3 linked regions of the Neobacillus sp. PS2-9 genome follow. The protein of the gene in region 3 binds, or shares a complex with, the protein of the main gene of each other region. Links are inferred from orthologs where the notes say so. Each region holds a gene or a part of one and is shown on either strand. Other genes may lie near its edges. The genes, in order: holA, dnaX and holB.

Region 1 (3,093 bases), 3.6 Mb from region 3 along the record:
CCATCACTCCAGGAGCCAAGGCACTTACAGATCGATACCCTTCCTCCACATTTTCAGGTTGAAGCTGAAAGAGATGTCTTGTAATTAAAAGGTTTTCACAAACCATTGGCCCTAAAGCATCTGGAGTTACATTCCAATTTCCCAGTCCAACAACGAGGCACGAGTCTGTTTTCTTAATTCCAGACCCTTCTAGAAAATGAGCAAATTCCCTAGCAAATATTTCCTCTACCTTGTGCTGTGTGTCTGTGTTTTGCTGACGGATTCCTTGCACCTCTACCGTTAAATATCTTCCTGCTTTTTTCCCGAGCTGCTGCTCTCCTTGTTTTGTTACCTCAACCAAAGAAATTTTTATATCGTCAACATCTTTTTCCTTAATTATTACTCCCTCAATTTGTGAAAGGTCTTCCTCTTGCTCGACAGTCCCCTTTCTACCAGCTATCACCATTTCCCTTGCTTCAATGGCTAGGTCAGTTCTAACCGAGTATTGACTTAAGTCGATTGATTCACTCATACTCATTCACAATTCACTCCTAACATGTTCTCCATAAAATAGAAACTATTCCCTATTTTTGCCCTCTTCACTTCAAAACATGCAAGTTAAATAATTATCACTTTTCATTTGTGTATTGCAATATAGGCCATCGTTTGATAAAATACTTCTTGTTCTGAATTATTATTGATGAATGTAAAGTCGAGTTCATATAGTCTCGATTCTTTGTAGGAGGTGAATGTAATGCCTAACATTAAATCTGCTATTAAGCGTGTTAAAACAACTGAAGCTCGTAATGCTCAAAATACAACTGCTAAATCTGCAATGCGTACGGCTGTTAAAAAAGTAGAAGCTGCTGTTTCAACTAACGACGCTGCTGCTGCAAAAGAAGCATTAGTAAGTGCTGCTAGTAAATTAGACAAGGCTGCTGCAAAAGGTCTTATCCACAAAAATGCTGCTGCTCGTAAAAAATCACGTCTAATGAAAAAGTCAAACGCTCTATAATATAGCGCGCAATAAAAAAACGATTCCGCTCAGGAATCGTTTTTTTATGTTTCTTTACTTTTTTAAACGAAACAATAGCATCTCGATAAGCAAGGATTTGTTCATACCGCCTGTTTTCATTTGATAGTCAGCCTCAGCCAGCCATTCCATAAGTTTAGCTAATTCTTCATCTGTAAATTTATTTGCCTGCCCACTTGCTAATTTGACACGAAACGGGTGGGTTTTTAAGTAACCAGCAATTTGCTGTTGACCATACCCTCTTCTAGAGAGTTCCTTTACTTGATAAATTAAGCGAAATTGCCCGGCTAGTAAGGCAAGGATTTTAATTGGCTCCTCATTTTGCTTTAGCAAATCATAATAAATCCGTAGTGCCTCATCCAATTTTCGTTGAACCACTTTCTCAATTAAGGTAAAAATATTCTGTTCAAGAGATCGGGCCACTAATTTTTCAACTAAATCCACATCAATTCTTTTATGGTCTGCTGCATACAAAGCCAACTTATCCACTTCTGTGGTTAGCATAAACATATTTGTTCCAACTAAGGCAAGTAATTGATCAACAGCATTCGCTTCAATTTCAATTCCATTTCCTGCCGCACGATCCTTCACCCAGTTTTTCAACTCATGTTCATTTAACTTTTTAGCTTCTACTAGTTCTGCGTTTCTCTTCAGTTCTTTCGTGATTTTTTTTCGCTCATCTAATTTTTCATATGGCGCTGAAATAACCATCACCGTATACGGGGCTGGTTCTTTCAAGTAGGCTTCAAGTTTTGTTAAATCGTGTTCAACCTTTTCCTTCGTTTTCTCAGCAGTTAAAAATACGGGATTATGTAAAAAAACAACTTTTTTTTCACCTAGAAAAGGAAACGTTTCTGCATCCTCCAATGCCACATCAATGGGAGTCTCCTCTAAGTCATATGCAGAAAAATTAAAGTCCTTCTCTTCTTCGTCTAATATACGGTTAAGAAGTAGTTGCTTCGTTTCATTGATTAAATATGCCTCTGTTCCATATAATAAATAGATAGGAGCAATTTCTTTTTTTTTGATTCTCCTCCAAATATCCAATACCATTGTCCAGCGCTCCCCTTCATTTCACTTACATCTTATCGTAATGAAGCTTGGACGATTTGACAAGTACTTAAAGGGAATTAGCAATTAACTAATAAGTGCCAATTCCCGATCTATAATGAACGCCTGCAATATTCAGCCCTAGGATCTGTAATTGCCTGGCGGAGTTCCTAACGTAATAATAGTGTAGCCTTAACTGAATCATAGTATTTTGACAACTCTTGTCATTACAGGAAAACGGTAAAGGGAGGCTGGATTTTTTCAGCCAAATAGCTTATACTATATTTTGAAAATAGGAGGGGTAGATTGTGAATCAATTTGAAAAAAACGTGCAAAGCAAACGTAACGACGCTATCGATTCTGGAGTAGGATTTGGGGTTTCTTTTGGCTTCTTTGCTTTATTGTTCATTATCGCAACTGTTATTAAGCTTATCGGTTCATAATGAAGGGTTTACATACCGTAATCAAGGACTGCTACCTTGCAGTCTTTTTTTATTTCTTATTGAATGCTTTATCTTATGGTAAGAAGGTTGAAAAGGTTCCTTTCTGTTTATAAAAACGATACGTAATCGCTCCTTGTAAATCAGTTCGGTAAATGGTAGCATTGACTTTTTTTAACCGCTCAAGCACTTCTTGATGTGGATGACCAAAACGATTTTTTTCACCGGCAGAAATTAAAACTGTCTTTGGTTTAACTTGATGAATAAATAATTCAGCACTCGATGTCTTACTTCCATGATGTCCTGCCTTAAGTACATCAATTGTTAGATTTGGATATTTCTTAATAATTTTCTCTTCTCCTTCCTGATCAAGGTCTCCCCCGAAAAACCAATTCCGTCCCCCTAACCTTGAAACAAAGGCAATTGACCCACTGTTTCTTTCACCCGCAAAATTTCTTTCCGGAGAAAGGATAAAGAATTCAAATTCATCAATATTCCAATGATCCCCGGCCGCAACTTTTATAACAGGTATCCTTTTCTTTTTAGCTATTTTAATGATATCAAGCTCTGTTTCAGACGGAGCAATAACCG
Region 2 (3,146 bases), 5.2 Mb from region 3 along the record:
CATGTAATACATGATATAACCCGTTGAATTCCTTCATCTTTTCCATTGCAATAACATCCTTTGGATCCTGGACAACACAAATGATACTTCTATCCCTGCGTTGATCTTCACATATATAGCAAGGATCCTGATCCGTGATGTGACCACAAACAGAACAATACGTTAAATTACGCTTTGCATTCACAAGCGCTTTTGCAAAATCAAGGACGGTGTCCTCTTTCATACTTAACACATAAAAGGCCAGGCGTGCAGCCGTTTTCGGGCCGATTCCTGGCAATTTCATAAAGCTGTCGATGAGCTTAGAAATCGGTTCAGGATAATGCATTACTATTTTTCCCCTTTAATAAAAGAGGCTGCACGTAAGAACAGCCTCTTTTGGTTTAATCAAGCTTAGAAAGGAAGGTTCATTCCCTTTGTGAATTGGCCCATTGTATTGTTTGTTAGCTCTTCAGCCTTTTTAAGGGCGTCATTTACAGCTGCTAACACAAGATCCTGCAACATTTCTACATCATCTGGGTCAACTGCCTCAGGTTTAATTTGTACATCTACCACTTCTTTATGACCGGTTACAACAACCTTAACCATACCGCCGCCAGCAGTTCCTTCAATCTTTTCTTGACCTAATTCTTCTTGAGCTTCCGCCATTTTCTTTTGCATTTTTTGCATTTGCTTCATCATATTTTGCATATTTCCCATTCCACCGCCACGCATCATTACACATTACCTCCATATAGTAAGTTATTATTATTCTATTATTTCTACGAACTCAGCGCCAAAAAGTTTTTTTGCCTCAGATATATGAGGTTCCTCATCCTTCCTGCTTGTTTCGCTGACTTCTCCTTCTTCACCATGCTGACTGTTCAAGAAACTTTCGCGAATGGCTCCCCATTGTTCCTCGGGTACACCCAAGAATAGAAATCTTTTACCAGTTAATTTTTGAAGTGCACCGGTAATCGCTTCTTGAAAATCCTTCCTATCTGTTGCCATTTGACAAATCATTTCATGCTTAAACTTTATAATTAAGGCATCCGACGAAGCTGCAACTGGCTCCGCATCATTTAACAAGGCTGCGTGCGATTTTATTAAGCTTGCCAGCATTTCGCCCCATTTACCTTTAATCTGATTTAAATCGTTTTTGGTAGCTACCTTTAATACTTCATTGATTTTACCAACTACAGGCTGGAATCCTTTCCTGGACACTCTCTGAGTTGGTTTTTGCTGCTGCGGTGCTGCATCTTGTGAGGTAACAGTGATCCCGCTGGTTTTTAATTGCTCTAGTTCATTTTCTAGTTGTTCAATCCTAGATAACAAATGGTCGACATTGGAAGGCTGTGCTGCTTCCTTTTCTATACTTTCCATTTGACAGAGCTTCACAATCGCCACCTCAAGAAATATCCGCGGATGGTTCGTCCATCTCATTTCTTGTTGTGTTTTATTTAAGAAGTCGATGACCTGATAGATTTGTCCGGTAGGAGTGGCTTCCGCCATCCTGCGAAATTCATCGTCAAGCATGACTCTTTCAAGCGACTCTTCAAGATTTGGTGCCGTTTTATAAAGCAGCATGTCTCGATAGAATAAAATCAAATCTTCGATAAATCGCGTTGGGTCCTTACCATGAAATAATAATTCCTCAAGCGCCTCTAAACCACTCGCCACATCTTTTTCTTGAAATGAGCTTGATAATTTATTCAAGAACCCTTGGGATACAGAGCCGGTCACGGTCAAGGCATCCTCTACCGTTACCCGATCCTGACTATAGGATATTGCCTGGTCTAATAGACTTAAGGCATCACGCATCCCGCCCTCTGCTGCACGGGCAATCATTTTCAAGGCATCCTCATCACATACTACGCCTGTTTCATCAACAATTAATTTCATTCGCTTCACAATAGAACCAGCTGTGATGCGTCTAAAATCAAACCGCTGACATCTAGAAATAATCGTTAATGGAATTTTATGAGGTTCTGTTGTAGCTAAAATAAAAATGACATGCTTCGGTGGTTCTTCTAATGTTTTTAATAAAGCATTAAAAGCACTAATGGAAAGCATATGTACCTCATCAATGATGTAAACCTTATAGGTAACAGCAGTCGGTGCAAATTTGACCTTTTCCAATACATCTCTCATTTCTTCCACACGAGAGTTGGAAGCAGCATCAAACTCTAGCACATCTGGAATCGTTCCATTGGTAATTCCACGGCAGGCTGCACATTCATTACATGGTTCTGATACAGGTGCTCGCTCACAGTTAATTGCCTTTGCTAAAATCTTAGCCGCGCTCGTTTTACCTGTTCCTCTTGGTCCAGAAAAAAGATAGGCATGTGATATCTTCTGTTGAAGCAGGGCGTTTTGCAATGTCTGCGTAACATGTTCTTGTCCTACTACATCGATAAATGCCTGCGGACGCCAAACACGATATAAAGCCTGATAAGCCAACTGACACCGCCCCCTTCAAAATAATTCATCCTAACCATTATAACGCATCCATTTTCATTTTTTCAAAGTGTATTCATAAGAGTTCACAAAAAAACTCATCTCCATTCTGAGATGAGTTGATTTATATACATATGTAACTGCCGTGCACCTTCCTTCGACTAACGCCCATAAGCGTTACTTAAGCAGTTAGCTCGACCCAGGCAACCCTGCGGCACATGAGAGCGTCCACTTAATGCTGCTTCCTTCCGGACCTGACATGGTTCATGGATTCCCATTGCGCAGGACCCGGGTGTCAACACCACTTACTTAAGGCAGACCCTACAGGCCATTAGCCTCGGGAAGGGATTCAGTCCCGCTAGAGCGGATTGCGGGTACAGGGCACCGCTACCTCCCCACCTAGCACGGCAAAGTTGATAACTAAGTTTAGTGCGTCGTATCTGACGCCTTTCTAATATACAACCAATCTCGAAAAAAAGCAATATTAATCAACTGTAAGTTATTGTAAATCTTCTATTCCTTTCCGTTCCTTCGTTGTTTCTCAAGTTTTTTCCTTTCTCTTAGCGACCTAAAAAAATCAGAGAGCAATTGGCCGCATTCAACTTCTAACACGCCCTTTGTCACTTCACTTTGGTGATTGAAACGGTCGTCCTGTAAAAGATTCATGAGCGTCCCTGCACATCCGCCCTTTGGGTCACTCGCACCATATACCA
Region 3 (3,040 bases):
ACGCAAGCTCCCAAAATGAAGGTTGCAAATATGAAACCCTTCTTGATAAAGACGGGCGAGGTTATCATATCCTTCACCAACATCAAATGGTTTTACCCCAGGAGATGCTTCAGGGATTATCCCCTTCTTATTCTTTATTTCTTTCTTGTCATTTTCCGTGGTTACATCTAAACGGCGCCTCAGATGTTCATTTTCAAGCTTTAAATAATGATTCTCTTCTAGTATTTCGGCTAGGTGCTGCTTTAATTCCCCTAGCTTCTGATAAAGATGTCCAATTTGTGTTTCCATATTACTTACTGACTCAAAAATTTCTTTTTTATCCACGTCTTCCACCTCATTAATCTGTGGATTGTATAGAAAAGGCACCTTCTTTAGTGATTTCATCCAAAGTATACTCCAGAACCCGCTCTTGTTCCTTTAGTTCAACCTGAAGCACCCGCTCTAATATATTTAATCCTACTACTTTTCCTGTACCTTGTGGCGTTTCAATGATTTCCCCTAAATCTGGAAGTAGTGCTTTTGCAGATTCATATTCATCATTTTCATATTTTAGGCAGCACATTAACCTGCCACATAAGCCAGAAATTTTGGTAGGATTCAATGAAAGATTTTGATCCTTCGCCATTTTAATTGAAACAGGGTCAAAATCACCTAAAAATGTGGAGCAGCACAGCATTCTTCCACAAGGGCCGATGCCCCCAAGCATCTTGGCTTCATCACGTACGCCAATCTGTCGCAATTCAATTCGTGTCCGAAAAATAGCTGCTAAATCTTTTACTAGCTCACGGAAATCTACTCTTCCATCGGCAGTAAAGTAAAAGATGATTTTATTTCGATCAAATGTATATTCAACATCCACCAGTTTCATATCCAGCTGATGTTCATTGACTTTTTCATTACATACTTCATAAGCTTCCTGGGCTGCAAACTTGTTTTCTTCGACAATCATTCGATCCTTTTGGTCCGCAATTCTGACCACCTTTTTTAATGGAAGGACGACATCGTGCTCCTCAACCTGTTTACGAGCAATGACAGCCTTTCCATATTCAACGCCACGGACTGTTTCAACAATGACAAAGTCATCCTTTTGAATGGAGAGCTCTCCTGGATCAAAATAATAGATTTTCCCCGCTTTTTTAAAGCGTACTCCTACAACATCATACAAATGAAGATCCCTCCTGCAATTTTAACACAAGCTGTTCCATCATCAGCTGAGGATTCATATTTGCCTGCAGCTTCCTTTTTGCATCAAGAATAGCTGACATTTGATCCGATATGCGCCGTCCAGATGATTGCAAGGCAAACTGTTTTAACCGCTCGTTTTCTTCAATGAAAACAATTTGCTCCTGCTTATCTAGCTGTATATATAGTAAATCCTTAAAGATAAGAAGTAAAAGATCTAAACCACGATTAATTTGTTCTTTTTCTCTAAAGTGTAAAAACCAATCCCCTTGGAGTGTGACCATTGCCTCCAACGGATTTTTTTTCAACACCTCATATAATTTTAACACTATTTTTTGGGCTTGTGCAAACCATTCATCGACATTTAATTTAAGAGCTTCCTCTAAATTATTTGTAAGCTGAGCTAGTAATGGCGCCTTAGTTGGTTTTACACCGTTTTCGACCAGTTTTTTAACCATCACTTGAGGGGCTAAAGGTTGGAATGCTAATATTTGGCACCTAGAAAGAATAGTAGGTAATATTTGTTGCATTTGCTCCGTCAATAAAAAGGCTACTGTTCCAGGATTAGGTTCCTCAAGAAATTTTAAAAGACTATTAGACGCACTTACACTCATTTTATCAGCATATGAGATTAAATATACTTTTTTCAAAGATTCTACACCTTTTTTTGCAAACTCTGCTTGTAGATTCCTAATCTGATCGACTTTAATAGATAGCCCGTCCGGTTCCACAATATGAACATCCGGATGATTTCCATTATTGATTCGTCGGCAATTATTGCAGGATTCACATGGTTTGTAACCATCGATTAGCGCTTCACAATAAAGGGATTTTGTTAGCAATATGCCTATTTCCCTTTTACCTGTTCCTCTCATGCCTTCAAATAGGTACGCATGGGCCACTCGATTTTTCACTAAGCTGTTTTTTAACATTTTTAGGACTGTTGGCTGTAGCTCTTCTAGTTGATCCCATGTTTTGACCAATGTAATCACTCACTTACTGTTTAAGATAGCTTAAGGTATTCATCAAATTAAAAATGTAAGGATTGTTCGATTGGAAGAACGAAAACTGTTGCACCGCCGACTTCTACTTCTACGGGGTATGGAACAAAAGAGTCTGCGTTTCCACCCATAGGTGAAACTGGTGACACTAGCTGTTCCCTAGCCCTACAGTTTTCTTTAATAACTTGAAGTGCTCGGTCAACTCGAATATCCTCCGTCCCAATCATAAAAGTGGTGTTCCCCGATTTTAAAAACCCACCTGTACTAGCTAATTTTGTCGCCCTAAAATTATTTTCTATTAAAGCCTTTGATAATCGGTTACTATCTTGATCTTGTATAACAGCAATGATAAGTTTCATGTGGAACACCCTCTCTTCTTAATTTTTCGGCAAAAGTTTTCTTACCTATATTATAACAGGTTATTGTCCTGCTTACATTTGTTATAGATAGGAACACGGGATTAATTCTGATATGTCAAAAAAAGGCCTAACAACTGTAGGCCTTTACTTTCCTAGTTTCTCATTAATCATTTTTACTGTTTGTTCATAGACCTCTTCAACTGTACCGGATGCATCAATACGCACAATTCGATCTGGGAAACGTTCCATTAATAGATAATATCCGTCTCTTACCTTTTGATGGAACTCGAGATTTTCTAAATCTAAACGATTGATCTCTCTTTCTTTATTTTTGTTAATCCGTTTTAACCCTAACTCTGGCTCAATGTCAAAGTAGATTGTTAACTGGGGCATTAAGTCTTCAATGGCAAACTGGTTAATAGACCATACCTCATCAATTCCTAGGCCCCTTGCATACCCCTGATAGGCTAGTGAACTATCAACAAACCGATCACATAA

The links.
Region 1: holB (region 3) and holA share a complex: the UniProt entries of both Bacillus subtilis proteins name them as parts of the DNA clamp loading complex. The link is inferred for Neobacillus sp. PS2-9 from one-to-one orthologs.
Region 2: holB (region 3) and dnaX share a complex: the UniProt entries of both Bacillus subtilis proteins name them as parts of the DNA clamp loading complex. The link is inferred for Neobacillus sp. PS2-9 from one-to-one orthologs.

What each region holds. Positions count from the first base shown.
Region 1 is NZ_CP133269.1:1,594,592-1,597,684, reverse strand. Bases 58-2,989 are described here. They hold holA (DNA polymerase III subunit delta), read right to left. Parts: upstream 2,066-2,989; coding sequence 1,049-2,065; downstream 58-1,048. Other genes in these bases: RCG25_RS07835 (DNA internalization-related competence protein ComEC/Rec2), read right to left, coding at 2,579-2,989; RCG25_RS07840 (YqzM family protein), read left to right, coding at 2,371-2,505; rpsT (30S ribosomal protein S20), read left to right, coding at 734-994; gpr (GPR endopeptidase), read right to left, coding at 58-511. In the rest of the region: more of gpr, read right to left, coding at 1-57; more of RCG25_RS07835, read right to left, coding at 2,990-3,093. UniProt on the Bacillus subtilis protein: Part of the beta sliding clamp loading complex, which hydrolyzes ATP to load the beta clamp onto primed DNA to form the DNA replication pre-initiation complex.
Region 2 is NZ_CP133269.1:6,212-9,357, forward strand. The notes cover bases 91-3,075. They hold dnaX (DNA polymerase III subunit gamma/tau), read right to left. Parts: upstream 2,437-3,075; coding sequence 745-2,436; downstream 91-744. Other genes in these bases: recR (recombination mediator RecR), read right to left, coding at 91-325; RCG25_RS00045 (YbaB/EbfC family nucleoid-associated protein), read right to left, coding at 391-714; tadA (tRNA adenosine(34) deaminase TadA), read right to left, coding at 2,947-3,075. Also shown: more of recR, read right to left, coding at 1-90; more of tadA, read right to left, coding at 3,076-3,146. UniProt on the Bacillus subtilis protein: Part of the beta sliding clamp loading complex, which hydrolyzes ATP to load the beta clamp onto primed DNA to form the DNA replication pre-initiation complex.
Region 3 is NZ_CP133269.1:5,186,706-5,189,745, forward strand. What follows is about bases 162-3,040. They hold holB (DNA polymerase III subunit delta'), read right to left. Parts: upstream 2,166-3,040; coding sequence 1,158-2,165; downstream 162-1,157. Other genes in these bases: yabA (DNA replication initiation control protein YabA), read right to left, coding at 162-384; RCG25_RS26000 (PSP1 domain-containing protein), read right to left, coding at 338-1,165; RCG25_RS26010 (cyclic di-AMP receptor DarA), read right to left, coding at 2,213-2,542; tmk (dTMP kinase), read right to left, coding at 2,687-3,040. In the rest of the region: more of yabA, read right to left, coding at 1-161. UniProt on the Bacillus subtilis protein: DNA polymerase III is a complex, multichain enzyme responsible for most of the replicative synthesis in bacteria.